One region of the Paenibacillus sp. 01T442 genome, then DNA from elsewhere that is predicted to be linked to it. Evidence: riboswitches for the same ligand, from Rfam matches in the RefSeq annotation. Region 1 holds a riboswitch; each other region holds the start of a gene.
The links. Region 1 has a riboswitch for cyclic di-GMP ahead of AC1DLM_RS27640 (hypothetical protein). Riboswitches for the same ligand answer to the same signal wherever they lie in the genome.

Region 1 (10,894 bases):
GACCCTGATGTGGTGGATGCCTTCTTCAAACAATTACCTGCTATTCTTCGAGTAAGAGAGCAATACTCGGATGCAGCGTTAGCCAATCCAATTGAAACGAATACATAGCATGCCGATGAAAAAGGGCAGTTCTCTGAGGTCGAATTGACCTTGGAGACTGCCCTTTTCTACTATAATTTGATGGAAAAAGCTCCGAATTGCTCTTCTCCCCAGTACAACTCTAATCGGTCGCCATCTTGGACAGAGCCTACACCTTCCGGTGTCCCTGTGAAAATGATGTCGCCAGCACCTAATCCATAATGCTTCGCAATGTAATCGATGATGGTTTGAAGATCGAAAATCATATGCGAGATGTTCCCGTCCTGAACCACATGCCCATTCTGTCGAAGTTGGAAGTTCGATTTCGTCAATTCGGACTCGCCAGGAAATGGACGGAAAGTTGTGATTGGAGCTGACTTCAGGAACCCTTTGGCAGGCAGCCATGGTTGTCCCTTTTTCTTAATCACGTTCTGCACATCACGAAGTGTGAAATCAATCCCAAGTGCATATTGATCTACAATCTCATCGACTTTACTACCTTCTATGTACGGCTTCGCTATATGTAAGACGAGTTCAGTTTCATAATGAATTTCACCTTGATCACTAGGAAGTGACAGTGCGCCTCCATCCATGTGTACTAACGCATGTGTAGGCTTTGTGAAAATCATCGGTTGATCAGGGACATCGTTCCCTAGTTCTGCAGCATGTGCCCGATAGTTCCGTCCAACGCAATATATATTTCGGATCGTTGTTGTCATGTTAGATGAACACCTCTTCTATTTCTTATTCACATTGCCTTGTGCATCAACCGTGGCACCTATTGAAATTTTGTTTAATCGTTGAAATAGCTTCGCGCCATCTTCCTCATTCATCGGAGTAGGCAAGGCTAATTTCGTCATAATCGGCACTAGATGGATATTGCAGGACTTGTCCTTCGTACAAGCCGCTTCCAAGATAACGGTTTCCCAGGTTTTCGGCGTGTCATTCGTCGTAAAAATGAAGTTGCCTAAACTATAGGCAATCCATTTGCCTTTGTATTGTTCAAAGCCTTGCAGGACATGTGGATGTCCGCCTATAACTAGATCTGCCCCTGCATCAATGTAACGATGTGCGAGCTCCTTCTGATATTTATCCGGATTGTCATCGCGTTCTACACCCCAATGAGCCACAACGACAACAAGATCGGCTGTTGCTTTGGCTTTCTCAATGGCTTCAACTGGCGGCTTATAGTTATACGTTTCGGCAACCCCAGGATGACCAGGTGCAGCCTTCCACGAAGCTTCCGGAACAACACGGCTGAAACCAAAAACAGCAATCTTCATGCCATCTTTTTCCACAATGGTTGGTTGGTAGGCTTCTGAATTATCTTTGCCAGCACCTACTCGCTTAATGCCCTCTTGATCCAGTGCATTCATTGTATCTAACAAGCCTTCTGAACCGTAATCCATGATGTGATTATTGGCTAGGTTGACAATGTCAACACCTGCTTGTTTAAGCGGGGGCAATGCCTCAGGCGCAGAACGATACACGTACTCTTTGCTCTGAACGCTACCTCTAGTCGTTATCGGTGATTCCAAATTTGCAATTGTAAAATCAGCTTTGGTTAAAAAGTCTTTGACATTCGTGTACGGGTAATCATAGCCTTTTTGCTTAAGGATATCTTCCACTTTGGAGGCCATAATCACATCACCCACAAAAGTTAACTTCACTTGTGCGCCAGTTCCTACTTGATTTACCGCTGTTGGATTCGCTGATGGTGTTGGTGTCGGGGTAACGACGGTAGAAGCTTTGGGACTTGCCTGCACTGTTGAATTTCCATTCGTAGTGGAGGTTGACGGTTTGGGCGAAATAACAGCCATTGGTGTTGAAGCCGCTCCCTCTTCTTCCCCATTATTATTATTGGAGGATAAATAAGAAGCCCCGATTCCAATGGCAAAACAAGCAATCGCTGCAACTGTGAAGCCACCTAAAACTTTAAGTGAAGGCTTTTTGCTCGGATTTGATTCTTTTTTCGATTTACCGTGACGTTCTTGTCTAGATTCCAATTCAAACATTCCCCTTTCCCCCTACAAATTATAACAGAAGTCGACATCGTTGGGTAATAGTTCGTGTTCAAAAAGTCCAGTTTTCAGTACCGAGAAGATTGAAAGAAGCTAGGAAATGAGGAGCGGAGCGTAGTGAAAGCTACGTGAGCACCGGAAGTTCCGGCTGAATTCAATATTCGATGTTGAATACGCTACATGAACCACTTCGTGATCAAAAGTGGACTTCTCGAACAACCTCTAATAGGGATAGACTCTCATTTTCAGAATGTCTAGCTTATGGTATAACAGAAGCATTACATAGGATTAGAAAGGACAGGGTCGCTTGGAGAAAATCGCCATTATTTCCGATATTCATGGAAACCTACCTGCTTTGGAAGCCGTGCTTCACGATATTGAGTGCAGAGGCCTTACACGCATCATCTGTCTAGGTGATCTTGTTGGCAAAGGGCCGAGCTCTGCCGAGGTTGTCGACCTCATTAAATTGACTTGTGAAGCCGTTGTGCAAGGCAACTGGGATCTCGGCATCACAATGCCGCAGGAGCTTCCTGCTGGCATGTGGCAGCAGCAATCGCTTGGAGAGGAGCGTCTAGCCTATTTGAAGCAGCTTCCCTTCTCGATCGATGTGATGCTTAGCGGGAAACATATTCGCTTGTTCCATGCGTCGGCTCAGAGTGTCTTTCATCGATTGAAACGGGAAGCTTCGAAGAATGAGCGACTAGCGATGTTTGAAAATACGGAAATGACCGGAACCCCTGTCGATGGGACTGAGCCGGATATCGCCGGTTACGGGGATATTCATATTCCTTATATGTTGACGTTGAGCAACCCTTCGGAGAGGGGCGCGCTGAGCGAGAGCCTGACAGAGCAGAGTGCACAAACTGGGCAGCGCAGCGGGCTGATGCTGTTCAATGTGGGCAGTGTGGGCGTTCCCTACGACGGCATACCTCAGGCATGCTACTGCGTGATCGAGGGAGAGACGGATCCTGCGGTTCCAGCAGGGGTTGCGCTGCAATTCGTGCGGGTGCCCTATAACATTAAGCGAGCTGTCCAGATGGCGTACGACGTTCAGATGCCTGATAGTCGAAGGTACGAGTTGGAGATTACGACAGGACTGGTGCATTTGAGTGATTAAGTTGGTGCTCCCACTTATACCTACACCTACACCTTCCCGCTGCCCAACAAGATAAATGGAAAATATCCAGTTATTATTAGCTCAAAACACCCATTTGCTCAAATAACTGGATTTTAGGAGACTAATTTTGACTCTTTCCTTCATTTCCTCGGAAAATTGAGAATTTACATGTACTTTTTCCATTTAATTCATACTTTCATCATATATCCCGAAAATTAGATGGAGGTTTTCCATTTATTCGACAAGCCTTGCGAATAGGGAATGATTTTACCCTTGGATGAAAATCATTGGAAATTTATTCCACCATATGCTAATATAAGTGCATGATGGAAAGTGAGGATTATCTGAATGAAGCTAAATTGGCGTAAAATCATACTGATTATCGTTTGTGCCGAATGTTTGTTTATCTACTGGAACAGCCTTAGCACGATGAGCTTCAAGAAGCAACGTACAACAACTCACCTCGCACCTGCCAAGCAACCTCAGGTACCCATAACACAAATTCAACCACAAATGAAAGATACGAAAAGGATCGATTTTGATTTACATACGAAGGATAAAGCATCCTAACAAGACGAAAGAGCGATCAGCTGCTAGCAGCGAATCGCTCTTTTTCTCAATTCATTTATTTCACACGGGCTAAAGCTAATCCATCATACGCCGGTAGTATCGTACTTTCCAGCCTCTCATCTGTCGCAATTCGCTGATTAAACGTTCGCATCGCTTGAACGGAAGCCTTCGTTTGCTTCTCATCCACAACTTTGCCACGCATCAATGTATTATCGCCAGCAATGATTGCACCTGGATTCGCCAGCTTGATCGCGCGTTCCAAATAGTTCGGATAATTCACTTTATCCGCATCAATAAAGAAGAAATCGAAGCGCTCGCCCCGCTCCAAGAGCTCGTTCAAGTGATCTAGTGCTTCGCCAATCCGATACTCAACGAAATCACCAAGACCGGCGTCGGTCACGTTACGCTTTGCCACATCCGCGAAATCTTGTTTTAGCTCCAAGGAAATGAGTTTTCCGCCCTCTTTTAACCCTCTCGCTAAGCAAATGCCACTATACCCGCCTAACGCTCCAATTTCCAACACTCGTTTCGCACCTATCATCGTAACCAGCATCGTTAATAATCTGCCATATCCTGGAGCGATAGAAATCTCAGGCATGTTGTGAGCTACAATAACTTCCTTCACCCGAGTCAGTACGGCATCTTCTTCATATAGACCTTCCATATAGCTTTCTGCAGTGATCGTTTCCATGTATTTGTCCTCCTAAATTCGCATCGTATGCAGGTACTTTGCAATACCCGTTTGTAAGTGTAACCTATTTGTCCTATACTTGTTAATTGTATGAGTTTTATGAGCGTTGTACAACCCGGATGGAAGGACTATACCTATGCCACAAAAAATTGAACTAATCGCCACTTGTCCGATGGGACTTGAGGCTATCGTTGCCCGCGAAATCCGTGACCTCGGCTATGAGGAAATGACCGTCGAGAATGGACGCGTCCGTTTCTTTGGTGACGAATTGGCCATCTGTCGGACGAACCTTTGGCTGCGAACAGCCGATCGCGTCCTCGTACTAATGGGGCAATTCAAAGCAACAACCTTCGATGAGCTTTTCGAAGGCACCAAAGCTCTCGCTTGGCCAGACTGGATCCCGAACGATGCCGAATTCCCTGTCGAGGGGCGATCCCATAAGTCACAATTATCCAGCGTTCCCGCTTGCCAAGGAATCGCTAAGAAAGCTGTCGTTGAGAAACTGAAGCAGCGCTATGGCACCGAATGGTTCCCCGAGAACGGAGCTCGCTATGTGATTGAAGTCGCGCTGCTGAACGATATCGCTACGCTAACCATCGACACGACCGGCCCCAGTCTTCATAAGCGCGGCTACCGCAAGCTCGTGACCGAAGCGCCGCTGAAGGAAACGATGGCGGCCGCTTTGATCCTGTTAAGCCGCTGGAACGTCGACCGGCCGCTCTACGACCCGTTCTGCGGGTCGGGGACCATCCCGATCGAAGCGGCGATGATCGGCTGGAACATCGCGCCAGGCCTGCGGCGCAGCTTCCCTAGTGAAGCTTGGGGAAACATTCCCCGCAAGCTGTGGGACAAAGCCCGCGACGAAGCGTTCGACGCGGTGAAAGACAACGTGCCGCTGCACATTGTCGGCAGCGACATTGACCCTGCTGCCATCGAAGTGGCAGAGGCGGCCGCCAAGGCAGCTGGACTGACGAAGCAGTTCCAGCTGAAGGTTGAGCCCATCGCCAAAGCGCGCCCGCGCGGCGACTATGGCTGCCTGATCACCAACCCGCCGTACGGCGAGCGTCTTGGTGAAGCACCGGATGTTGAGCTGGCGCTGCGCGAGCTCGGTGCATTAACGCGGCCAATGCCGTCGTGGAGCCTGTTCATCCTAAGCCCGAGCACACAGCTCGAGCATTATATGAACCGCCGCGCCGATAAGAAGCGTAAGCTTTTTAATGGACGGATCGAATGTAATTTATTCCAGTATTTAGGACCGTTACCTCCGCGCAGGTAAGACACGTAGCATACAAATAAATGAAACAGCGGCAGCGAGACTTTACGTCTTGGCTGCCGCTGTTTTTGGATTGCACTTACGGAGGTATCCCGTTTCTCCATGCCAAGGTAACGGACATGGAAGCCCCTATTCGATGAAACATCGCCGATTCAGAATTCTAACGGACACTATCGCGGCTATTAACCGTTTTTGGAGGAAATATGCACGCGAAATGGGCCAATAAGAGCTCTAGGGTCCGTTACGCGCAAAAAGAAATGAATTATAGGACAATAACGACACTGGCGGCCGTTAACCATTAATCTGACTAATCGATCTACGATTTTTTAGTCAGCTGTCCGATCTACTTCGGCCCGCTCAAAATTTCACCTATCCAACAATCTCCACCAATTCCAACGGCAATCCATCCGGATCCGCGAAAAACGTGTACAGATTCCCAGTAATCGGGTCAACCCGCACTGGCTCAACCGGAATTCCTTTGCTTTCTAGCTCTTGCACACTTTGCTCCATATTAGCTACAACGAAGGCCAGATGACGTAGCCCCCTCGCTTCAGGTTGATTCACGCGCAGGGGTGGATTCGGGAAAGAAAATAATTCAATTTCCTGTGCGGTAGCCCCAATGCGCAAATCCAATTTGTACGAGTCTCTTTCAGCGCGATATGTTTCGTGAATGACGGTAAGTCCGAGTAAATCAACATAGAAATGCTTCGATTGCTCGTAATCCGAACAAATAATCGCAACGTGGTGCATCTGTTTTAAGTCCATGGATGACAACCTCCTTACAAAGAAAAACCGCACGCTGGGCTGCTCCCCCGCTGCGGCTTGTCCACTTATTTTAACCTGCTGCTTGCATCGTTTCAACGATTTTGTTCAGAACCTCGTCAGCTTGCCCATAATCCACTTGGCAAGTCCCTGCAGCATGATGCCCACCGCCGCCATGTTGAAGCATCAAATCCCCAATGTTTGTTTGTGCGGTGCGATTGACAATGCTGTGCCCGCAAGCGAATACGCAGTTTTGTTTGTTTCGACCATCAACAATCCAAATCGAGGTGTTTTGCTCCGGATATAGGGCATAGACCATGAAACGATTCCCCGGATAAATCGTCTCCACATCGCGAAGATCCGTAATGACGACATTTCCCTCAACCCGTGTATAGGTTTGCAGCATGTCCCGGTATAGCGCATCTAGTTCAAAATAACGAGCTACACGCTCTTTCACATCGGGTAACTCCATGATCTCACCAACGGATTTCGTTGCACAATGCTCCACTAGATCCTCCATCAACTGATAATTACTGATGCGATAATCCCGATAACGACCTAATCCCGTTCGAGCATCCATGATAAACGAAAGCAAATCCCAACCGCTCGGATTCAAAATATCTTCTTTGCTAAACTGCGCGGAGTCCGCTTTATCTACACCTTGCATAATATCGTCGATATCGCCGAAGGTTTCTTTCCCACCATAGTAATCATAGACAACTCGTGCAGCACTTGGAGCAAGTCGCGTTTCACCTTTGTACGTTACGGATTCCCCCATCCGTGTGAGTTCACTGGAATGATGATCGAACCATAAACCACATCCTGGAACGTAGGGTACATTTGCCAAAATATCATTCTCCGTAACCTCAATTAAGCCGTCCTGCATATCTTTGGGATGGACAAACTTCATTTCATCCACCATATTTAATTGTTTGAAGAGCATCGCGCATACTAAACCATCGAAATCGGAACGTGTGATCAATCTCATGCCATGCATCTCCTTTAATGTAGTTCTTAAGAACTATGAAATGTGATGGTCATATTATATCAGCTAGTGTCGTTAGGTGACAATGAGCGATTTCAAAAAAAAAAGAGCGATTCACCTAGATAGGCTGAACCACTCTCAATTTGGATGATAGACATTGCAAAAGTCTTGTGACAAACCCTTCGATTTGAGCCATCGGAGGCATTTTCACAGAGAGCTTTACTTCGCCTTTCCAGTAAAAAATCAGAATGCTATTGTTTCTCCCGTGAAACATCTCAACATCCCAACACGCTTCGTTTAATGCATACTCTTCTCGGTTAATCATAAGCTTAGGTCCATCCGTGGATGGCACCAAACGTGCAACATGGTTACCGCATAACGATGTTGCTTTCTGTTCATCCTGGAATTTAACTTCCGATTTCATGCCGCTAGGGCCTCCTTTGTACGTGTCATTCCATTTGATTCATTTGCTTCGCTATGACAGAGAAAAAAACCCACCGTAGTGAACCGACTAGAGGGGTTCTGAAGTGAATTCCCAATCGTTCGGCGGCTGGCTGGCTGCTTGTCCTTTGCAGGAGAAGTAAGGCCCCTGTAGCTTTGCGTCACTGGCTTTCGCCAGCTTTGCCTTTGTCGAGATGACATGCACAATCATTTTAGATGAAGATTTCAAAATAATACTTGCTATACTCTTAAGGATAAGGGATGACGATTTGAAATCGAATAGTTCGAAGGAACTATTTTTACGAAATTCATCATAATATTTGCATTTTCGACGTTATTTTCACTGTTTTTTGACGTTTCGTGCCTCTCCAATAGAAAATCGAGCCAATCATCGACAAAATAGCGATCACAAGAAAGAGCGTGCTGCCGCCAAAGGAAACCAATAGAAAGCCGCCAATCCATGGCCCCATAAAGTGACCTATGTTCGTTAATGTTTGAGCACCGTAGTACGTTCCTCGCATATGTTCAGGAGCTAGCTTATCTATCAACATGTTCGCGGCAGGATAGTTCAAAATTTCACCAAACGTGAAAATTCCCATCGAAATAATCAGCCATGTCAAAGAGTGTGAAAACGCAAATCCGATATCACCTAATGCGAACATCAAGTTGCCAACAACAATAGCCGTTAGAGGTGAATACTTTTCTGCCCATTTCCCCAGCGGAATCTGCATCGCAATAACAACAATGGCATTGGCGCTCATGAGAATGGCGAACATTTTGACCCCATTAGCAAAATCCCTTTGTAAGTACTGCGACAACGTCACCATCACCTGTGAATAACCAATGGCTCCGATAATCCCCCCGATTATATACAAACGGAAGGTCATATCCTTACGAATAACACCTATCGCAGAACGGAAAGTAACGATGGCTTTCTTCTCACCTTCGATTTTCTTAATCCCGAATTTAATTAGAAGGGCGTAAAGTGTCACACCATAGATTACATAAATAATCCCGGTCAGCAGGAATGGCAAGGCTCCGTTCATAGTTGCAAAGAAAGCTCCCAGCAAAGGTCCAACAGCTACACCAACGTTAATCGCCATATAGCGGAGTGAAAATACTTGCATCCTTTTGGACGGCTCCGTTAAATCTGCCATTAGCGCTTGTGACACAGGCTCATAGAATGAGCGGCACAGTCCATTGAGCATATTGAGCAGCATAAATAAGACCGGTAATTTTACAACACTGAATCCGAGGAATACGACTCCCCAGCCAAAGAGTGCCGCGAGCATAATGACTCGACGTCCGAATCGGTCTGACAACGTACCACCGATAAAACCGCCAAACGTTCCAGCTAATGCCCCCATTCCAATTACAATACCAATGAGCCCAGGGCTCATATCGGAGTGCTTCGCCAAATAGATTGCTAGGAACGGTAAACTCATGGAAGAAGCAGCCCGAGCCATGACCGTACCTAAGATAAGCGTATGTACGATAGGATGATAGGCTTGAAGAAATTGACGCATTCGATTCATAGACGATGACTCCTCTCGCTGACACACGAATTACCCTATGGTTAATTAATAACCAAAATCCAATTATACACGAAAATAGCGAATTGTGTCGTCATTTTAGACTGGAATGTTTACCTTTCTCGATCGCTTTCTCCTTGATGGTATTTATTGGATGGAGTATCTATAATAATGATATGGAGGTGCTTGCATATGAAAATAGCGATCACAGGCGGCAGTGGGTTTATTGGAAAACGTTTAATCACTTACTGGTTGGGACAAGGTCACGAACTTATTAATATATCACGCTCATCTTCCAAGCAGATACCAAGTGTCAGAACGATAACATGGGATCAGTTAGAGCAAAATACGGAATCTCTTGCAGGTCTTGATGCAATCGTAAATTTGGCTGGTGAATCCATCAGTCAACGGTGGACGAAAGCGGCTAAGACGCGAATTTTACAATCCCGATTGCAGGCGGCTGAGCATGTAGCCAAGCTTGTCGCGAAAATGGATCCAAAGCCAAAGGTCGTTGTGAATGCTTCCGGCATGTCGTATTACGGTATTTCGGATTCAGATACCTTTGATGAGACGAGTCCTTATCGAGAGACGGACTTCCTAGCCAGCGTAGTCAAGCAATGGGAAGCTGCGGCTGATTTAATCCAAGGAACACGTATCGTGAAGGTGCGGGTTGGACTGGTGTTGGATAATAAAGAAGGTGCGTTCCCCAAGATGGCACTTCCTTATAAGCTTGGAGTAGGCGGCACAGTTGGCAGCGGCAGGCAGTGGCATTCGTGGATTCATATCGATGATATGGTGAGACTTATTGATTTTTGCGTTCAAAATGAATCGATTGCTGGTCCCGTTAACGCAACGGCCCCAAATCCAGTAACGAATAAGCAATTGGGACGCGCGATTGCGACTGCCATGCGAAGACCCAATCTCTTTCCTGTTCCGGCATTTATGATGAAATTAATTTTTGGCGAACTTTCTGTTCTGCTTCTGGAAGGTCAGAAGGTCATTCCTCGTGTACTTCAAGAGCATGGTTTTGAGTGGCGCTTTCCTTCGATCGCAGGTGCATTAGAAGATTTGGCGAAAAAATAACTTTCCTTCTGAATTAAAATTGTGTACAATTAAATTGTGAGAAATATTAGTTTCGGAAGGTTGTGTCACTATGAGTGTACATCAATTTAAAATGAAAACGATTCGCGGTGAAGACAAATCGCTTAGCGATTACAAGAATCAGGTCCTACTCATTGTAAATACAGCAACCAAATGCGGGTTAGCTCCTCAATTCGAAGGACTTCAAAAGTTACACGACACCTATAAAGATCAAGGCTTTAGTGTCCTAGGTTTTCCCTGCAATCAATTCAGAGATCAGGAGCCTGGCGATAACAAGCAAGTTGAACAGGCGTGCCAACTTAATTTCGGTGTTAATTTTCCGC
Region 2 (6,946 bases), on a different contig from region 1:
CGTAAGACATAACTCTGCAGCGCTTTCGAGGTGGCTCATCTTCATAATGAGTTGTTTGCAACTAGCATTTTGTACAATATACCGATTGCGTTCGATAGGATGTTCCGGGTCAATGGGGACATAAATGCCGCCCATTCGCAATATCCCAAGAATGGAAATGACGGTTTCGGGACTGCGCTCCATATAAATACCGACAAAATCACCTTTGCGGCAGCCGGCATTGGTCAATGCGTTCGCAACCTGAGCGCTCTTTTTGAACAAATCTGCGTAAAGAATTTCATTGTTACCGTGAGAGATTGCTGATTTACTTGCATACCTCGTTGCTACGCGCCGAAAGATGGATGATATCGTTTCTGTTGCTGGGTAGGCTTCGTACGTATTGTTGATTTGGCTGTAAATGGACGGTATTTCTGTGACGAAATTAAGCATAGTCTCTCTCCTCTATGTTTGAACTATGTTATTGGAACGGATTACACAACGACAAACGTTGTGTAATCCGGAATTCCTAACCATTTATTTCATCTCTATTTCAAATTTACCTACCATATCGCTCAATTCCTCTGCAACCGTGGAGAGCTTGCTAGCGAAAGTTGAAATGCTTTGTAAGGAAGATTCCTGAGTCAGAACCGAATCCATAATTTTGTTTGTACTTTGTGCTGTTTTTCTGGAAATACCACCCAATTCGCCCATCATGGCAGTCACCTGCTCTGTACTAGCAGACATTTCTTGTGTAGCGGATGAAATATCTAGAACCTGATTAGATACGACCTGCGATGCGTCGAGAATATTAGTAAAGGATTCACCTGTGCTTTTGGCAATTTCCATCCCTTTTTGGGTTTCATTTGTACCTTGCGTCACGAACGTAACTGTGTTTTGTGTTTCCGATTGAATGTCGGCAACAAGAGTTTCAATCTGACTTGTCGAATTTTTCGATTGATCAGCAAGCTTACGAACCTCAGCGGCTACAATTGCAAAACCTCTGCCATGTTCGCCAGCTCGAGCGGCCTCAATACTTGCGTTTAAAGCAAGTAGATTGGTTTGCGCAGTTAGGTCTTTAATGAGATTGAGAATATTACCTATCTCCTCCGATTTCGATTCAAGGAGCTTGATCGTGCCTGCGGTAGAAATCGAGTTCGTATTGATGCGACCCATTTGATCCGATATCGTCTGAGCGGCCATATTGCCTTCTTCGGATAGATTTTTCATAGCATGAGAAGCATTGGCAACTTCGGTCGCGTTTTGAGCGATGACTTGCAAAGAAGCTGCAATTTCTTCAACTGATCGTCCGCATTCTTCTGTAGAATTTTTTTGCTGGTCGACATGCGTATTCATGTCTCTGATTTCTGTTGTGATCAGCTCAATGCTGTGACGATTGTCTTCAGTGATGCTGAACAGTTCGTTGGAAGCGTCGGATACACTGGAAGCTGTTTGTTTAATACTTGATAATATTTCACGAATATTAGAAAGCATCATATTGAATTTTTGATTTAATTCGCCGAAACCGCCGTTTTCCTCCAATGTGAAATTGAACTTTCCGATAGAGGCTTGTTCAATTCCACGCATTAATTGGTTGATCGGCATAAGCGTTCTTCTTGCCACCCAATATTGCGCCCCGTTGCAAATCACCAAGGCGATTAAGAGTAAAATGATCGAACTCAGGAGGAACGACTTTTGAGCATCGGGAATCACTTTTGCGTCTACATCCACGCCAAAGTAAGCTGCAACATTGCCACTATCGTCAATAATTGGGTAAAGAACGCTGACCCAAGTGCCGTAATCATCTTTATAGTAAGAAGTGAAGGTCTCGGTTTTGGTTTTCAACATGTCTTTCAAACCGTTGACGATCCCTTTCGGTTGCTCATACATATCTCCGATGTTCAAACCTGCTTCTTTAAAAGCTTTAACAACGTGACTCGGGAACGAAATCAACGATGTTTTATTCCCATCCGCTAACTCAACCCCAAATATGTAAGCTTGCGCTACATTGGCATTGAAGGCAGTGTAACTATCAAATAGCTTGGTTAATCGTTGCTGCTCGCTTGCTTCATAGCTTTTATCACGTAGTGCACCCTGGACGTCTTTATAGGATATACCTTGTGCCCACACGGATGTCATATTATGGGTCTGCGTTCTCAAAGTATCTGTTAAAATTTGATTCTGAAAATAAGCGCTGATGGAAATAAGCACTACCCCGATGACTAGCAAATTCAACATCGAGAATAAAAGATTTTTGCCGAAATAGTTCTTGGTCTTCAATTTAACTGCACTCCTTAGATGCTATTTGTATTGACATAAAACGCTATAATCTGTGAATATCCCCCCATTCTTCGACATTTTTTGATAATTTCAGTAGGGATAGAGGCATAAAAAAGCCTATCCCAAGGTGTTCGGGATAGGCTTACTATCACAAACTGGCGGTTTGGCAGCCATAGCTTCGAAGCTTTAGGCCCATAACTTTGCGCCCTTACCTTTCGATAAGTTTGCCATTTACAGTTAAAATATCTGACAATTTATGACTATTATAAATTATTGATACATTACTGTAAATACCATGTGTATATATGTATTGTAAACAAATTGTGACATATGCGACTTTCAGGTGATACATAAGGATCATAAGACGACTTGTCACATAGGAAAATTGCATCAGGTGTTTCAACTGTAGAAGCGGCCTTCGCCACTCGTAGCCCGTTGTTGATTCGAATTATGGATACATACGAGACTGTAATCACCTACGGAACTATCCTAATATGTGGTATTATTTTTTTACATAAGTAGGAAGAAGAAAGATTTATTACATAAGGAGAACGATTAGTGATAGTGCAAAAATATTTTTGCATGATGTAGAAATTCATCGATCTGGATCGTCATTATAGTGAAGTCATGAAACAACCCCATTATGAATGTTGAGAGGAGCAATAACCATGAACTACACACTGCTTATGTATGAAACGACAGAGGATTTCGCCAAACGAAATGATCCGATTCACAAGGAGGCATATGCCGCAAGCTGGGCCCATTATGTTAAAGCAATGCTCGATTCCGGCATTGTTGTAAACGGTGCAGGTCTGCAGGCACCGGAGACCGCGACTACGCTTACCTTCAGGGGTGGTGAAATGTTGGTTCAGGATGGGCCGATCACCGAAACCAAGGAGCATATTGGCGGTTTGATGGTTATCGACGTGCCGGATATGGATACCGCATTGGAATGGGCGGCACGGTGTCCCGGCAGCTCGGTTGAAGTCCGCCCTAACTTGCACCCGGTTACGCTATGAGCGCTATGCATGCTGAGCAAATGATTGAACAGACGGCCCGTGATTCCTACGGCCGTCTGGTTGCTTTTCTGGCTATGCGCTGGCGTGACCTAGCCGCAGCGGAGGATGCGCTTGCCGACGCTTTTCTGGCCGCGCTAGAATCATGGCCTGCGACCGGAGTACCAGATAAGCCGGAGGCCTGGTTGCTAACGGCTGCGCAGCGCCGACTGATCGACGGTACCCGGCATGCCCGTGTGCATGCCGGTGCGGAGCAGACTTTGATCGCGATGGCGAATACTACGCAGCAATGGCCCGAACTCGAAGCGTCTTTTCCTGATGAACGGCTCAAGATGCTGTTTATTTGCGCCCATCCCGAAATTGATCCAGCCGTGCGCACACCGCTCATGCTCCAGTCCGTCCTTGGCCTTGACGCAGCCCGCATTGCTTCTGCTTTCGTTGTTAAGCCTGCGACGATGGGGCAGCGGCTTACTCGTGCGAAAGCGAAACTGAAGAGCGACGCTATTATTTTCGACATGCCCGGAAAGGACGAATGGCCAGAGCGTCTTAAATCTGTGCTTGAAGCTGTCTATGCAGCTTATGGAAGTGGCTGGGATGATGTGGTCGGCGTAGATCCACGTCGGAAAGGACTGGCCGAAGAAGCAATTTTCATGGGAAGATTGGTCTTACAGTTTATGCCAGGGGAACCGGAAGCGTTGGGGTTGATGGCGCTTATGCTGCACTGCGAAGCACGCCGCCATGTGCGGCGCAATGAGGCAGGTGACTATGTTCCGATAACCGAACAGGATTATTCCCGTTGGTCAATCACGATGATTGAGGAAGCGGAGCATTGCCTTCGTGTTGCCGCGCAAGGGAACCGCATCGGGCGGTTCCAGCTTGAAGCGGCGATTCAATCCGTGCATGCCCAGCGTGCCTGGACGGGCCGAACGGAATGGGAAGCAATCGCGTTGCTGTACGAGGGGCTCGTGGGTATCGCTCCAACGATCGGCGCAATCGTCGGCCGAGCGGCAGCCGTTGCTGAGGCGCGTGGGGCCGAAGTGGGGATGGCACTGCTGGAAAAAATGCCGACCGAAGCAGTCAAGAGCTATCAACCTTATTGGGCACTGAGCGCCCATTTGCTCAAGCGGATGAAGAGGTTCGAAGAAGCTCGAACCGCATACGGCAGTTCCATCGGACTGTGTATGGATCCTTCCATTCGCGCGTACCTGGAGAAGCAAGCTGGAGAATGTTAGTCAAGTCTATCTTCTCTAGCTTCGACTTCGCCATTCATTTGATCGGCATAGGCACGCATCAAATCGTAATCGTGATTAAACTCGGATTCTGCCGTGCGTGAGTCTTCTTGCTCTTGAGGGAATGTTGTCTCATCCTTCAAATTGCTCCCCCCTTCCTTTATTAGGGATTAGGATTACCTATATCCAATTTGTTATCCATTCCCTGTCATGGAGCGATTTAGAAAGCAGATAGACAGTTAGGCATTTAGGCAGTTATTCCTCTATGTACATCATTTTAACGGTCATACCGCCATCTATCGTCAAGTTCTGGCCCGTAATGAATCCAGCCTTCTCGCTAGCCAAATAAAGACAAGCCTCTGCAACATCTTCTGGCCTGCCTACTCGGCCTACTGGATGCTGGCTTTTATCCACTTCCGTGTGGGAAAAGGTGCCCTCATCCCTTACTTCAATCCACCCTGGAGATATCGCGTTGACACGAATACCGTAGCCGCCTAAACTGATGGCCATCGCATGGGTCAGTGCAGAGATGCCTCCCTTGGAGGCTGAATATGCCTCGGTATTAGGCTCAGACATAACAGCTCTAGTCGACGAGAGATTAATGATGGCGCCGCCACTTTCTTGTGATTTCATGATGCGGGCTGCAGCCTGTGAGCAGTGAAAAGTACCTCCCAGATTTACGGAAATGACCCGCTGAAACTGCTCAGCGCTAAGCTCCAATACATCGGTATTGTGCATGATCCCTGCATTATTCACCAACACATCGATGCTTCCCAAAACGGAAGACGTACGTTCCATCCATTGCTCAACCTCCTCAATCTTGGAAACGTCGACCTTCATGAAGAGGGCATCATCCGTAAAATGGCGCAGAAGCTCTATTGTCTCTAATCCTCGATCTTGATGAATATCCGCTATGGATATGCCATACCCTTTTTGTGCAAAAGAAAGTGCAATGGCTCGTCCGATGCCCTGACCTCCACCGGTAATGACAGCGATTTTTCGCATATGAATCACCTCTATCTCTATTTTCCAACAGTGTAACACAACTGCTGCTTTAACATACCTGTCTCCTCTTGACTCTGACACTAATGTTAACGTTTATACTGAGATTATCTCGAGTAGAAATCTGCCTGAAAGGAAGTAGGATACGTTATGACGATTACGCAACAAGAAGAAATCATGATTAAAGCTCTTCGTGAAGCAGCATTGCCTCCATTATTTGTGCTCATACGAATTAGAAATGAGATTGCAAATGACACTATCAATGTCGAGGAGAGCCGTAGAGATGACGTGGTGAAAACATTAGAACAATACATCGCTCCACTTTGGGAAGATTATCATAAAGATCGAAAATGAAAGCCGCTGAAGGATGACGGTAGATAACAAGGATATTGTGAACGTCGCTCCGGAAGGATGCGGTGGCAAGTCGATCTTTTGGATCTTATTGCTATTGCACAGAGACCCTCAGCCTATTGTTGGGGTCTTCTTTGTCATTTAAGGAAAAATATGGTATGTTGTGAATGATTGGAATACCGTATTGACCAATAGGAGTGTGGTGACAATGCAACAGACTTCTGATTATCTGTTTATGGGTTCTTTAATTTTTTTGGTAATAAGCGTCCTCATATTTTTTGTGGGAAGTGGAGGCATGTCTAGTTATAACAATGTTTCCAATGCCACAGGTGCTTTAACCGATTTACAAATGAATCATGATCACAAAAAAATGTTGGATACGCAAAACAATCGGTTAGTTAGACTTTTAAAATCCTATCTATTTTGGATTCCTGTCGCAGGAATCATTGTTTCTATTGTGTTATCTAAAATGTAGGGGGCACGGATCCCAGTATTTTGAAGAATTGTAGGAAGTATCATATTTCTCTCCAATAATCATTAGCTCAGAAAAATGGAAAATATGAGCAAATGATTGTTTCGGAACCTCTTTCCAAACTGATAAGCTGAGTCTGAGCTTGGATGAGGCAAGGGGGGATGCGTAAACTTGTAAGCGGTTTCTGATACGTTATAACAATATTACGTGGGAGGAATTACATTGAAAAAAAGTGTTTCAAAGGTAACGAGTTATGTTTTATTGTTTGCTTTGGCGCTATCTATTATCGCAAGTGGAGTGGCGAGTAAAGCCGTACATGCTATCGGTGTTTCGATTACGGGCAGTGGAGGCTGGAATGAGACGGCCTTTGTAGAATGGTCACCTGTAAGCAATGCTCAAGGCTATAATGTATATGTTAAACCTGCAAGTGCTGCAGATTCGCAATATAAACAAATGGACACGCAATTAATCCGACAATACCCTTCCAAATGGAGAGCTGATGCTGTAGGGCTTGCAGCTGGAAATTATGTAATGAAAGTGGAAGCCGTACTGTCAGATGGTTCAAAAGAAAGTACGGTTACAAATACGCTATCCGTAACGGCACATGACAGATCTGGTTT
Region 3 (10,894 bases), on a different contig from region 1:
TATAGTTGGCTAGACATTCATCACATTGATATAGATGACTTTCCATCTCATCTTGTTCTTGTAACGGCAGGCGCTCCTCCACATACTGCAACCACGCTTGCTGGTTAAAATGACGATCCTTCATCGAAACTCCTCCTCCTTCCAGTGATTTCGCAGCCACATCTTGGCTCTGTATAACTTTGATTCGACCGTTTTGATTGTAATGCCTTGAGCATCGGCAATATCTTGATACGATTGTTGATGAATATAATAGGCCAATAACACATCTTGGTAGTTTGCTGGGATCTGATGGAGCTTGTGACGAACGAATTCCGTCGTTTCTCTGACTAACACTTCCTGCTCCACGCTCTGCTCTGGAGGCTCTGGTCCTGCTGAAGACAGTGCCTCCTCGAATTCGGCGACGCTGTCCTCTTTGCGCCGGCTGGAGGCGCGTTTGAAATCAATAGCCCGATTCACTGCGATGCGCGTCATCCAGGTTTTCAGGCCTTTCTTTTCATACCGAGGGAGAGAGAAGTAAATGCGGGTCCAAACCTCTTGGGACAAGTCTTCGGCGTCCTTCTGATGACGAACAATCGCAGTGATCGTCTGCAAAATATACGGACGATACCTTGCAATTAACTCACGGAAGGCCGCTTCATCGCCTTTTAGAATACGATCAATTAGTAGGTGCTCCTCAATATGCTTCTCCTCCTCTCCGCATGAATAGACGTGTCCAACCGATCTTACCCCTGCACCTTTATGAAAAAAAAGAGCGAATCGTGAGATTCACTCTTTACAATCATTGCGCCATTGTAGATTTGTTTGTCCCCAGAGGTTGTTTCTTAGCGGAGCTTTGAACGAACAGATATGCGAGTAGTGCACTGCCGGCACCGAGGATGCCGAGTACAATAAAGCCCTCATTGAGCGAGAAATAGTCACCGATGATGCCCATAAGGACAGGCCCTACGAACATACCGAGTCCATAAATCGCCTGGAAAAAGCCCATCGCTGTCGCCCGCTTATCCGCAGGCATATGCTTAATGCTCATCCCCATGAGCAGGGTAAACGAAAGTCCACGACCAAAGCCAGCAAATGCCTGTGTAATCATGAGCAGCCAGAGATGATGGGTGAACGGCACCGTAAAGGTGAAGATCCCCATAAGTAGGAAGCCGGCTACAACCATGCGTTTCTCGCCATATTTCATCGCCCAACGCCTTCCACCGAATAAAGAGGCTAGTGCAACAGGCACGTTAGCGAATAAAGAAAGCATGGAGAGCGAGAATTTATCTGCGCCAAGCTGCATCGCATAAACCGGTGTGAAGCCGAACACCGTAGCAAATATCAGCACCTGCGATAGGATAGCGAGCAGAGAAACAAAGAGAAGTGTGCGATCCGTCGCCACGTTTCCGATTCCGCGCATGGTGATTTTGGGCGCGTCTTTCTCTACTTTTTCGATGAGGAAGAAAGAACCGACCATGCCTAACAGTCCAAGCACTGCACCGAGAATGAACACGGATTCCCAACCCAGCTTGTCTGCTGCCCAGCCTGCACTAAGTATGCCCAGCACCTGACCGAGTGAGTTGAAAAAGGAGATCGTACCGATTGCCTTCGTAGACTCTTCATGCTTGTAATAGCTCGTGAATAGTACTGTAAAATCAACCCAAGTCGCTGCGGCTGCCCCTGCAAGTGCTCGGAGGATCAAGATCCACGTAAAATCGTGCGTGAACCACAGACCGAGTCCCGTAATCGCAGTGAAGAGAAGACCGAAGGTGATGAATAGTCTTCTTTTATGAAATCGATCCGACATAATGCCTACAGGGATACGGAGCAGCATCTGCGAGATGCCATACATGCCGACAATCCAGCCAGCCAATTGATGACTTCCCCCGAGGAATTCCACGTAAGGCGCCATGATTGGAACGCTGGTGTACATCGACATCCAGAACAGCATCGTGACCGCACAGAATAGCGGGATGCGATAAGATGAAATAGCGCGAGTTGTCATCGGAGTGAGGACTCCTTTCGAATATGAATCGATAATGGCAATAACAAAGAAAGGGATTGTCAACCTGAGTTGAAATCCCCTATTACGTATGTTTGTTTAAAAAGAACTATACGCGCCCGATACGATTCGAACGTACGACCTACAGTTTAGGAAACTGTTGCTCTATCCTGCTGAGCTACGGGCGCATAGTATCGTCATTCTAACACGAGATGTTTTCGGGGTGCAACCATTTTAACCCACGTTCAAGCAGGAGGTTTGATTTGGAGTAAGGAAAGTACATAGTGGAAAAAGAAATCCAATCGAAAGCAGGTGTCGTATGGAGCAACGTCCGGTGATTCATCTCGATAGATCTAAAGTTGAAATCATACTCGATGTCATTTCCCTGATCGTTATCGTAAGTATGATCATTTATGTCGCCTACGTGTGGCACGATATGCCTGAGCGAATTCCGATGCATTTTAACGGGAAAGGGGAGATCAATGGCTGGGGGAACAAAATGAGCCTAGTAGCCTTTCCACTCATAGGCGTTATCATCTATGTTGGCTTGACGCTCCTAAGTAAGGTTCCTCATGTGTATAATTATCCGACTCCCATCACATCACAGAATGCCCGAGTGCAGTACCAGAATGCGCGTTTATTAATAAACAGTCTTAAAACAGTGATTGTCATTCTGTTTGGCTTCATTGAATGGTCTGTTATCGAAAGTGCAAAAGAAGGTACCGCGGAGCTTAATTTATGGGTATTAGGATTTATCCTATTGATGCTGTTTGGCACGATCATCTTCTTCATCATTCGTTCCATCCAATTAAAGTAAGGGAGGCAAGCCACAATGACGATTTATGTTGGTTTTCTGCGTGGGATTAATGTAGGAGGCAAGAACAAGATCAAAATGGCTGACTTAAAAAAAACGCTAGAGGCCTTAGAATTAACGCAAGTGCAGACCTATTTGCAAAGCGGCAATGTGTTGTTCCAATCCGAAGAGTCAGGAGAAACCCTACGCCCGCGTATTGAAAAAGCAATCAGCGATGCGGCAGGCGTAGCGCCTACCGTTATTTTGCGCACCGCAGCGGAGCTAGCTGAACTTGTAAGGAATTGCCCCTATGACGCAGAAGCTTTGTCCGAAGGGGAGAGCATTCAAATTTCTGTTCTAACAGAAGAAGCCCCGCAGACATTCACCGACATCTTATCCAAGGGACAGAGTGAAGTAGATGAATTTCAGATACGGGGCTGCACCATATATTTTCTGTTTCGGCAAAGCGTGTTGGATTCGAAGCTGGCAAGTAACATTCAGAAGCTTGGCAATCAAACGACGGCGCGTAATTGGAATACGATGAGTAAGCTCGTAGAGTTAGCCGAGGGCTTAGGCCTTGCCCCGTAATTTCCGGAAAAACTGCGTTAACATCGTGGAACACTCCTCTTGCAAAACACCGCTAACCACGTCGACTCGGTGATTGAATCGGTCTTCCTGCAGCAAGTTCATTAACGTTCCTGCACAGCCGGCCTTCGGATCCACCGTACCATAAATAACTTGAGGTACACGCGCTTGCACGATCGCACCCGCGCACATCGGACATGGCTCCAATGTCACATAGAGCTGGCAATCCAGAAGGCGCCAAGCCTGCAGATACTCGCTCGCTTGTTTAATAGCAATCATCTCTGCATGCGCAAGAGGATCAAGGGTTGTTTCACGTAAATTGTAACCGCGGCCAATGATTTGACCTTGATGGACGACGACCGCGCCGATCGGAACTTCGCGAATGGCTTCGGCTTTCAGCGCCTCACCGATCGCTTCTCTCATCCAAGGGATATGTTGATCCACAGGGGGACACCTCGCAATAATAGTTTATCCACATGTGTATAGAGATCCGAACAAATATTCGTTGTTAACAAGCTGTGGATAACAATGTGGATAACTTATAAACCTGTGGATATTCAATTTCCACTACACATTCATACAATAAAAATAGGGTCCATGCAAGGATTTTAGTTGAAAGAAGTGCATGAGCTACGTATAATGGTGAGTACAGTGGGTCTTTTAGACCAGTTTGGACGAAAGATAGATCATTTAGACCAGTAACGAACAACGATATCTACATAAATGAATAGCAGGGTTCGACAATGGCAAACTTGTTGAAAGGCAAGGACGCAAAGCTGAGGGTCTACGGTTCTTATGAACTACGGCAGCCTGGTTACCGAAAATCGATGCTTTTATTGATTGCGGTGGTAGGCTGTCCCTGTGTGGGGCAGTCTATTTTGTGCGGAAAAATGCTATGAAATCCATCAATAGGGAGGGTGAAGATGAGCATGGCGATGAAGCAGGATACTTTGAAGCGATATGGGAGTAAAGAAGGATATGATGCGGAGGTATTAATGCATTGCCGAGCTGTAGTGGCGAAGGATGATTTCGTGTCAACAGGTATTCTTACCTATGCACAAGGAGACATCATGGAGATTGAGCTGCCGGAATACGATGTATTTCAACTGGGTGATAAAACGAAAATGACGTTATATACGAAATCGGGTCTATTCGTTTTTCATTCGACAGTCGTAGCAAGAGAGCCTGGTTCACTGATCGTGATCAATCCACCTGAGAATCGGAAGAAATTTTCAGAGAAACGGGAGTTTCCGCGGGTCGATGTGAAGAATGTAGGATACATTGTAGGATTTCAAAATATTACTCAAAAAGAGCAGCATCACTTGGAAAATCCAATTGAAATTTCGATAAAAAATATTTCCATGAACGGAATTGGTTATATTATTAATGATAATTCCATGATCGATGGTATTCTTCATAAGAAATGTATGTTGCAAGTTGAGTTGGATTTAGGTTTTGAGATGCCGTGCAGGTTGGAAATTATAAGGAAAGAAAAGCAGGAAGACGGCTACTATTACGGAGCCAGCTTCGAGAGTGTTCCTGCCGAGCAAAGCAATACATTACGGGGGTTTATTCTTCGTAATCAGATTGAAACTTACTTCGAACAGAAGCGGGATGAAGAGTTCAAAAAAGCAARGGAAAAAAAGTCTGCAGCCAATCAATAGCTTGCAGGCTTTTTTTTGCCCGCTAAGTACTATATAATAAGAAGGATGATTTTCGAAAATTAAGGAGTTGTAACGACAATGGCTTTGAAAGCAGGTATCGTCGGTCTACCGAACGTAGGAAAATCGACATTGTTTAATGCAATTACACAGGCGGGGGCAGAATCTGCGAATTATCCGTTCTGTACGATCGATCCGAATGTTGGGGTAGTAGAAGTACCAGACGAGAGATTGCAGAAGCTGGTGGAAATCGTTGTGCCTAAGAGCATCGTGCCGACGGCTTTCGAATTCGTTGACATTGCGGGTTTGGTTAAGGGTGCGAGCAAAGGCGAGGGCCTTGGAAATAAATTTCTAGCACACATCCGTGAAGTTGATGCGATTGTGCATGTTGTCCGTTGTTTTGAGGATGATAATATTACTCACGTTTCTGGGAAAGTCGATCCGATTGGCGACATCGAGACGATTAATCTTGAATTGATTTTGGCAGACATTGAGTCGGTTGATAAAAAGATCGAGCGTTCACGTAAAAACCTCAAGGGCGGCGACAAGAAAGTGGTTGCTGAAGTTGAGTGTTTGGAACGTATCAAAGAAGCCTTATATAATGATATGCCAGCACGCAGCTTGGATTTGACAGAAGATGAGCGCCTCCTGGTTCGCGATCTACATTTGCTAACAATGAAGCCAGTGCTCTACGCGGCGAACGTGAGTGAGGATGAAGTTTCAACAGCGGATGAGAATGCATATGTTAAAATTGTGAAGGAATTCGCAGAGAAAGAAAACAACGAAGTCGTTTCCATTAGCGCGAAGGTGGAATCCGAAATTGCTGAGCTGGAAGACGAAGAAAAAGCAATGTTCCTGGAAGAGTTGGGACTTCAAGAGTCCGGCTTGAATAGATTGATTAAAGCTGCTTATCGCAAACTCGGCTTGTACACGTATTTCACAGCTGGGGTTCAAGAAGTTAGAGCATGGACGATTCGTAAAGGAACGAAAGCTCCTCAAGCGGCTGGCGTCATTCATACGGATTTCGAACGTGGATTTATTCGTGCAGAAGTTGTTTCTTATAACGATTTGGCTGCTGCTGGATCCATGGCGGGTGCGAAGGAAAAAGGGCAAGTTCGTCTTGAAGGTAAAGACTACGTGGTAAATGACGGCGACGTTATGCATTTCCGTTTCAACGTTTAATTGATGATAAAAATAAGAAAGGAGTGATCCCCTATGTTGGATCGACTTCAGTCCATTGTGGACCGCTACGACAAACTAAGCGAGTTATTGTGTGACCCGGATGTAACGAGTGATACGAAGAAACTAAGAGAGTATTCCAAAGAGCAATCTGATCTTCAGGAAGCTTACGATGCTTATAATGAATATAAGAGCGTGAGCGAACAGCTAGCTGATGCGAAAGTGATGCAGAATGAGAAGCTGGATGATGAGATGCGCGAAATGGTCAAAATGGAGATCGACGAGCTTAGCGAGCAATCCGCTAAACTAGAAGAACATCTTCGCATTCTGATGATGCCGAAGGATCCTAACGATGATAAGAACGTCATCGTGGAAATTCGCGGTGCGGCAGGCGGCGATGAAGCTGCGCTGTTCGCAGGCGACCTCTACCGGATGTATACGCGTTATGCGGATGCGCAAGGTTGGAGAACGGAGATTTTGGATGCATCCGTGAATGATTTGGGCGGATTTAAAGAAATTATTTTCATGATTACGGGTAAAGGTGCTTATAGCAAGCTCAAGTTTGAGAGCGGTGCGCACCGTGTTCAACGTATTCCAGTAACGGAATCCGGTGGACGGATCCACACCTCCACGTCGACGGTTGTTGTTATGCCGGAGGCAGAAGATGTGGAAATCGTGATCCACGATGCGGATATTCGCGTAGACACATTCTGTTCCAGTGGAGCAGGCGGTCAGTCCGTTAATACAACGAAATCCGCTGTGCGTGTAACCCACGTACCAACGGGTATCGTCGCAACGTGTCAGGATGGTAAATCGCAGAACTCCAATAAAGAGTCAGCGCTTCGCGTACTTCGTACGCGGATTTCAGATAAATTGCGTGAAGAAGAAGAAGCGAAATATGCCGGCGAGCGTAAAAGCAAAGTCGGAACGGGCGACCGTTCAGAGCGTATTCGTACGTACAACTTCCCGCAAAGCCGAATTACCGACCACCGTATCGGCTTGACGCTTCACCGTCTAGAGACAGTTCTTAACGGCGATATGGCGGAAATTGTGTCAGCGTTAACGATTGCTGCACAATCCGATGCCTTAGAGGCGATGTAATGACGACTGCAAACATGAGTGTGAGAGAAGCCTTTGTGAAGGCTTCTTCTTTTTTAGCGGAGCAAGGCGTCGCAGAGGCTTCGTCTTGCACAGAGTTATTGTTGCAGCACCTCTTAGGAGGCTGCACGCGGACTGAACTGCTGTTCCGCTGGTGGCAGGAACAGATGCCGGTAGAGCTGGTCGCGACGTGGGACCAGCTCATTGCAAGGAAGGCCGCGGGTGAACCGGTGCAATACATCACCGGTGAGCAGGATTTTTTCGGCCTTCCCTTTGAAGTCGGGCCGGCCGTGCTGATCCCGCGGCCGGAGACCGAGCTGCTCGTGGAAGAGATGCTCCATGAGGGCTCGCGTCTGTTCCCGCAAGGCGCTCCGCTCCTTGCGGATGTGGGCACCGGGAGTGGCATCATCCCGGTGACGATCGCGCACGCGCGCCCTGCGTGGCGTGTGGCGGCCAGCGACATCTCCGCGGCAGCGCTGGAGATGGCTCGCAAGAATGCGCAGCGCCACGGGGTGGCTGCGCGGATAACCTGGCTCGAGGGCGACCTCCTCGAGCCTTATATTGAGCGCGGGCTCGCGCCGGATATGGTGGTGTCGAACCCACCATACATCCCGGATGGCGACCTGCCTGCGCTGATGCCTGAGGTGCGGCTATTCGAGCCGCACACAGCTTTGTTCGGCGGTGCCCTCGGACTCGACCTGTACCGCCGTATGATCTCGCAGCTGCACCGGCTGCCACGAATCCCGACCGTGGTCGGGTTCGAGGTGGGCATCGGGCAGGCGGAGGCGGTTGCGGCGTTGCTGCGCGCCGCCACGGATTGGTCGGAGATCCGCTTCGTGCAGGATCTCCAGGGGATCGATCGCCATGTGATCGCGATCCGCTCCATGGAGTAGCCGATTTCCTTCTAGGATCGGCTGCTTTCTCTCCGCCTTTTTCCCTTGGCGGACCAACTCTATCATTTTACAAAAATAATAGATTCATAGGTTTAGCCCCACCCACTATTGTCCATACTGGCTAGTAGAAGACGGGAACGGGAAAGGGGCTACTCTCCATGGTTAAGAGAACGGAGCGCCACTCAGTTAAGAGCTTATCATTCATTGTTTTTGCACTTATACTTATGATTATGTGTTGGGAATCCAATCGTACGAATGCGGCGGTTATTTCGCCTACGATACCTGAAGAATCGATTCGTTTGCGTATTCTAGCAAACTCGGATTCTGCGCAGGACCAAGCTTTGAAACGCGAGATTCGCGATGCGATTATTGCTCGTATGTCAGATTGGGTTGCCCAACCCCATTCCTTGGACGAGGCCAGAGCGGTTGTGAATGCGCATTTGCCTGAATTCGATCAACTCGTTGGCGAGATGATTGCATCCCGCGGCTACAACTATCCGCATACAGTGGAGCTAGGTGTTGTCCCTTTTCCAACCAAAATGTACGGTAATGACGTCTACCCAGCTGGGGATTATGAAGCTTTGCGCGTTGTGATTGGTTCTGGTGAAGGACAAAATTGGTGGTGCGTCTTATTTCCACCGTTATGCTTTGTAGATTCCGTATCGGGTGAAGCGGTTGCTTCGGCAGCAGTTGTGGTGGCCAAAACGACGGATGAGAACGGCAAGGAAAAGCAGCCGGTAAAAGAAGATAAGGCTAAAACTAGCAAAGACAAAGCTGCTTCTACTGAGAAAGTTGTAAAGAAAGACGCTAAACCTGAGGTCGTAGCAGCTTCAGTTTCAACTTCCACGACCGAAGAGCCAGCGCAACCGAAAGTGAAGTTCTTCATTTGGGAAATGTTTAAAGCGATCTTTTCGTGGTTTAGCTAATTTTATTTCATACAAGTAAGGATGAGAGTGATAGTGACAACCTATTGGAACGTGAATCAAGGCGAACAGAGAGCGTCAGCCCAGGATATAGCAGAGGCAGCGAGTCTCTTGCGACAAGGGGATACCGTCGCTTTTCCGACTGAAACGGTTTACGGACTTGGTGCCGATGCGACGAATACCGAAGCGGTTTTACAGATTTTTGCCGCAAAAGGGAGACCCTCCGACAATCCTCTAATCGTACATATCGCTGATGTGACGCAGCTCTCAGGCCTTGTTCAGCCAGATAGTCTCACACCTTATCATCAAGCGCTTATGAATGCTTTCTGGCCTGGACCACTAACCATTGTGCTACCTGTTCGCGCAGGTAGCCTTTCGCCGTTCGTTACAGCTGGACTGCAAACGGTCGGTATCCGTATACCTGATCATCCAGTGGCACTACAGTTGCTGCGAGAAGCGGGACTTCCGATCGCAGCGCCGAGCGCGAATAGCTCGGGTAGACCGAGCCCTACGCTGGCATCGCATGTGCGTGATGATTTGGATGGAAAGATTGGCGGGATTGTAGACGGTGGTGCAACGGGTGTCGGTGTAGAATCAACAGTTATTCAACTTGTAGGCGGTGAGTTATACGTGTTGCGGCCAGGTGGTGTGACTGCGGAGCAGTTGCAGGAGGTTTTGTCAGACTTGCATATTCATGTGGCTGAACCGACAGAGGTTGAAGTTGCGGATACGCCTCGGGCGCCAGGTATGAAGTACACGCACTATGCGCCGAAAGGCTATATGCACATCGTTCAAGGGGACGACCAGCTGGAAGTCTCAGCATGGATTCAACGCGATATCGATGCCGCGAAGTCACGGGGAGAGTCGACGGGTATTCTCACTTTCGAAGAAAGAGTAGGTGGATACCGAGCGGATCTCGTTGTCGCATGCGGTTCCTTATCACAGCCAGAAACGATAGCTCGAGACCTTTATGCCGCACTGCGAACTTTTGATCACAAGGGCATTAGCTATATTGTTGCAGAAGGTGTTCCAGATGCAGGGATTGGCAGCGCCATTATGAATCGACTACTCAAAGCAGCGGGTCATGAACGGGTCCGCCTCTAAAATATAAGCTTTTATAAGTTTCACGCACTAAATTGTCTTATATTTCTGGATAAACGCTACCGTCCAAGTAGGACGGCGTAGCCGTTTATTGTGATTAGCATGATTCCCAGTTTGTCCGCATATCTTGAGAAAGAATCGTGGACAAGGGGGATCGTGCTATGCTCGCATCTGGGGTACAAGTTGGGGAACTCATGACAATTGGAATAATGGCGATTGCTTTGGGTCTAGATGCTTTTTCATTGGGAATTGGCATAGGGATGAAGGGCATTCGTTTGATTGATATTTTGAAAATTAGCATTGTCATCGGCCTTTTTCACGTGCTAATGCCATTGATGGGGATGTTTATGGGGCAGTATGTCTCCCTCCTTCTGGGGAATGTCGCTACGGCGGCAGGGGGATGTTTACTTATTTTGCTTGGCGCACATATGGTATATAGCTCGATACGCGGGGAAGAGGCTTCGGCCTTTGATCATCGAACGTTATGGGGGCTTATTATTTTTGCCCTCAGTGTTAGTATAGATTCCTTCTCAGTGGGCGTTTCTCTTGGGATGTTTGCCACGGACATTGTGCTTACAGTACTGATCTTCGGTCTATTTGGCGGCTTGCTCTCGATAGCGGGCTTACTGCTAGGCAGACGAGTTAGCGGTTGGGTTGGGGAATATGGTGAGGCATTCGGT

Region 2: another riboswitch for cyclic di-GMP. It lies ahead of AC1DLM_RS02250 (methyl-accepting chemotaxis protein); the one in region 1 lies ahead of AC1DLM_RS27640 (hypothetical protein).
Region 3: another riboswitch for cyclic di-GMP. It lies ahead of AC1DLM_RS10150 (PilZ domain-containing protein); the one in region 1 lies ahead of AC1DLM_RS27640 (hypothetical protein).

What each region holds. Positions count from the first base shown of each region.
Region 1 covers NZ_JBFTPF010000058.1:19,398-30,291, forward strand. The annotation lists gene AC1DLM_RS27595 (HD domain-containing phosphohydrolase) at 1-108, shown strand, start outside; gene AC1DLM_RS27600 (fumarylacetoacetate hydrolase family protein) at 171-797, opposite strand; gene AC1DLM_RS27605 (CapA family protein) at 816-2,093, opposite strand; gene AC1DLM_RS27610 (metallophosphoesterase family protein) at 2,407-3,216, shown strand; gene AC1DLM_RS27615 (hypothetical protein) at 3,565-3,786, shown strand; gene AC1DLM_RS27620 (O-methyltransferase) at 3,842-4,477, opposite strand; gene AC1DLM_RS27625 (THUMP domain-containing class I SAM-dependent RNA methyltransferase) at 4,614-5,753, shown strand; gene gloA2 (SMU1112c/YaeR family gloxylase I-like metalloprotein) at 6,120-6,515, opposite strand; gene AC1DLM_RS27635 (exopolyphosphatase) at 6,586-7,500, opposite strand; gene AC1DLM_RS27640 (hypothetical protein) at 7,616-7,921, opposite strand; cyclic di-GMP riboswitch class I at 8,040-8,133, opposite strand; gene AC1DLM_RS27645 (MDR family MFS transporter) at 8,250-9,473, opposite strand; gene AC1DLM_RS27650 (TIGR01777 family oxidoreductase) at 9,663-10,553, shown strand; gene AC1DLM_RS27655 (glutathione peroxidase) at 10,624-10,894, shown strand, end outside.
Region 2 covers NZ_JBFTPF010000001.1:529,081-536,026, forward strand. The annotation lists gene AC1DLM_RS02245 (amino acid adenylation domain-containing protein) at 1-429, opposite strand, end outside; gene AC1DLM_RS02250 (methyl-accepting chemotaxis protein) at 514-2,256, opposite strand; cyclic di-GMP riboswitch class I at 2,411-2,495, opposite strand; gene AC1DLM_RS02255 (YciI family protein) at 2,925-3,275, shown strand; partial or broken gene AC1DLM_RS02260 (sigma factor) at 3,296-3,493, shown strand; gene AC1DLM_RS02265 (RNA polymerase sigma factor) at 3,605-4,504, shown strand; gene AC1DLM_RS02270 (hypothetical protein) at 4,501-4,644, opposite strand; gene AC1DLM_RS02275 (SDR family NAD(P)-dependent oxidoreductase) at 4,757-5,506, opposite strand; gene AC1DLM_RS02280 (hypothetical protein) at 5,654-5,857, shown strand; gene AC1DLM_RS02285 (hypothetical protein) at 6,063-6,329, shown strand; gene AC1DLM_RS02290 (pectate lyase family protein) at 6,549-6,946, shown strand, end outside.
Region 3 covers NZ_JBFTPF010000008.1:154,007-164,900, reverse strand. The annotation lists gene AC1DLM_RS10185 (anti-sigma factor) at 1-124, opposite strand, end outside; gene AC1DLM_RS10180 (RNA polymerase sigma factor) at 121-651, opposite strand; gene AC1DLM_RS10175 (MFS transporter) at 779-1,984, opposite strand; tRNA gene AC1DLM_RS10170 (tRNA-Arg) at 2,096-2,169, opposite strand; gene AC1DLM_RS10165 (DUF1648 domain-containing protein) at 2,301-2,798, shown strand; gene AC1DLM_RS10160 (DUF1697 domain-containing protein) at 2,814-3,362, shown strand; gene tadA (tRNA adenosine(34) deaminase TadA) at 3,345-3,803, opposite strand; cyclic di-GMP riboswitch class I at 4,095-4,181, shown strand; gene AC1DLM_RS10150 (PilZ domain-containing protein) at 4,283-5,023, shown strand; gene ychF (redox-regulated ATPase YchF) at 5,102-6,202, shown strand; gene prfA (peptide chain release factor 1) at 6,236-7,300, shown strand; gene prmC (peptide chain release factor N(5)-glutamine methyltransferase) at 7,300-8,190, shown strand; gene spoIIR (stage II sporulation protein R) at 8,349-9,116, shown strand; gene AC1DLM_RS10125 (L-threonylcarbamoyladenylate synthase) at 9,150-10,217, shown strand; gene AC1DLM_RS10120 (manganese efflux pump MntP) at 10,376-10,894, shown strand, end outside.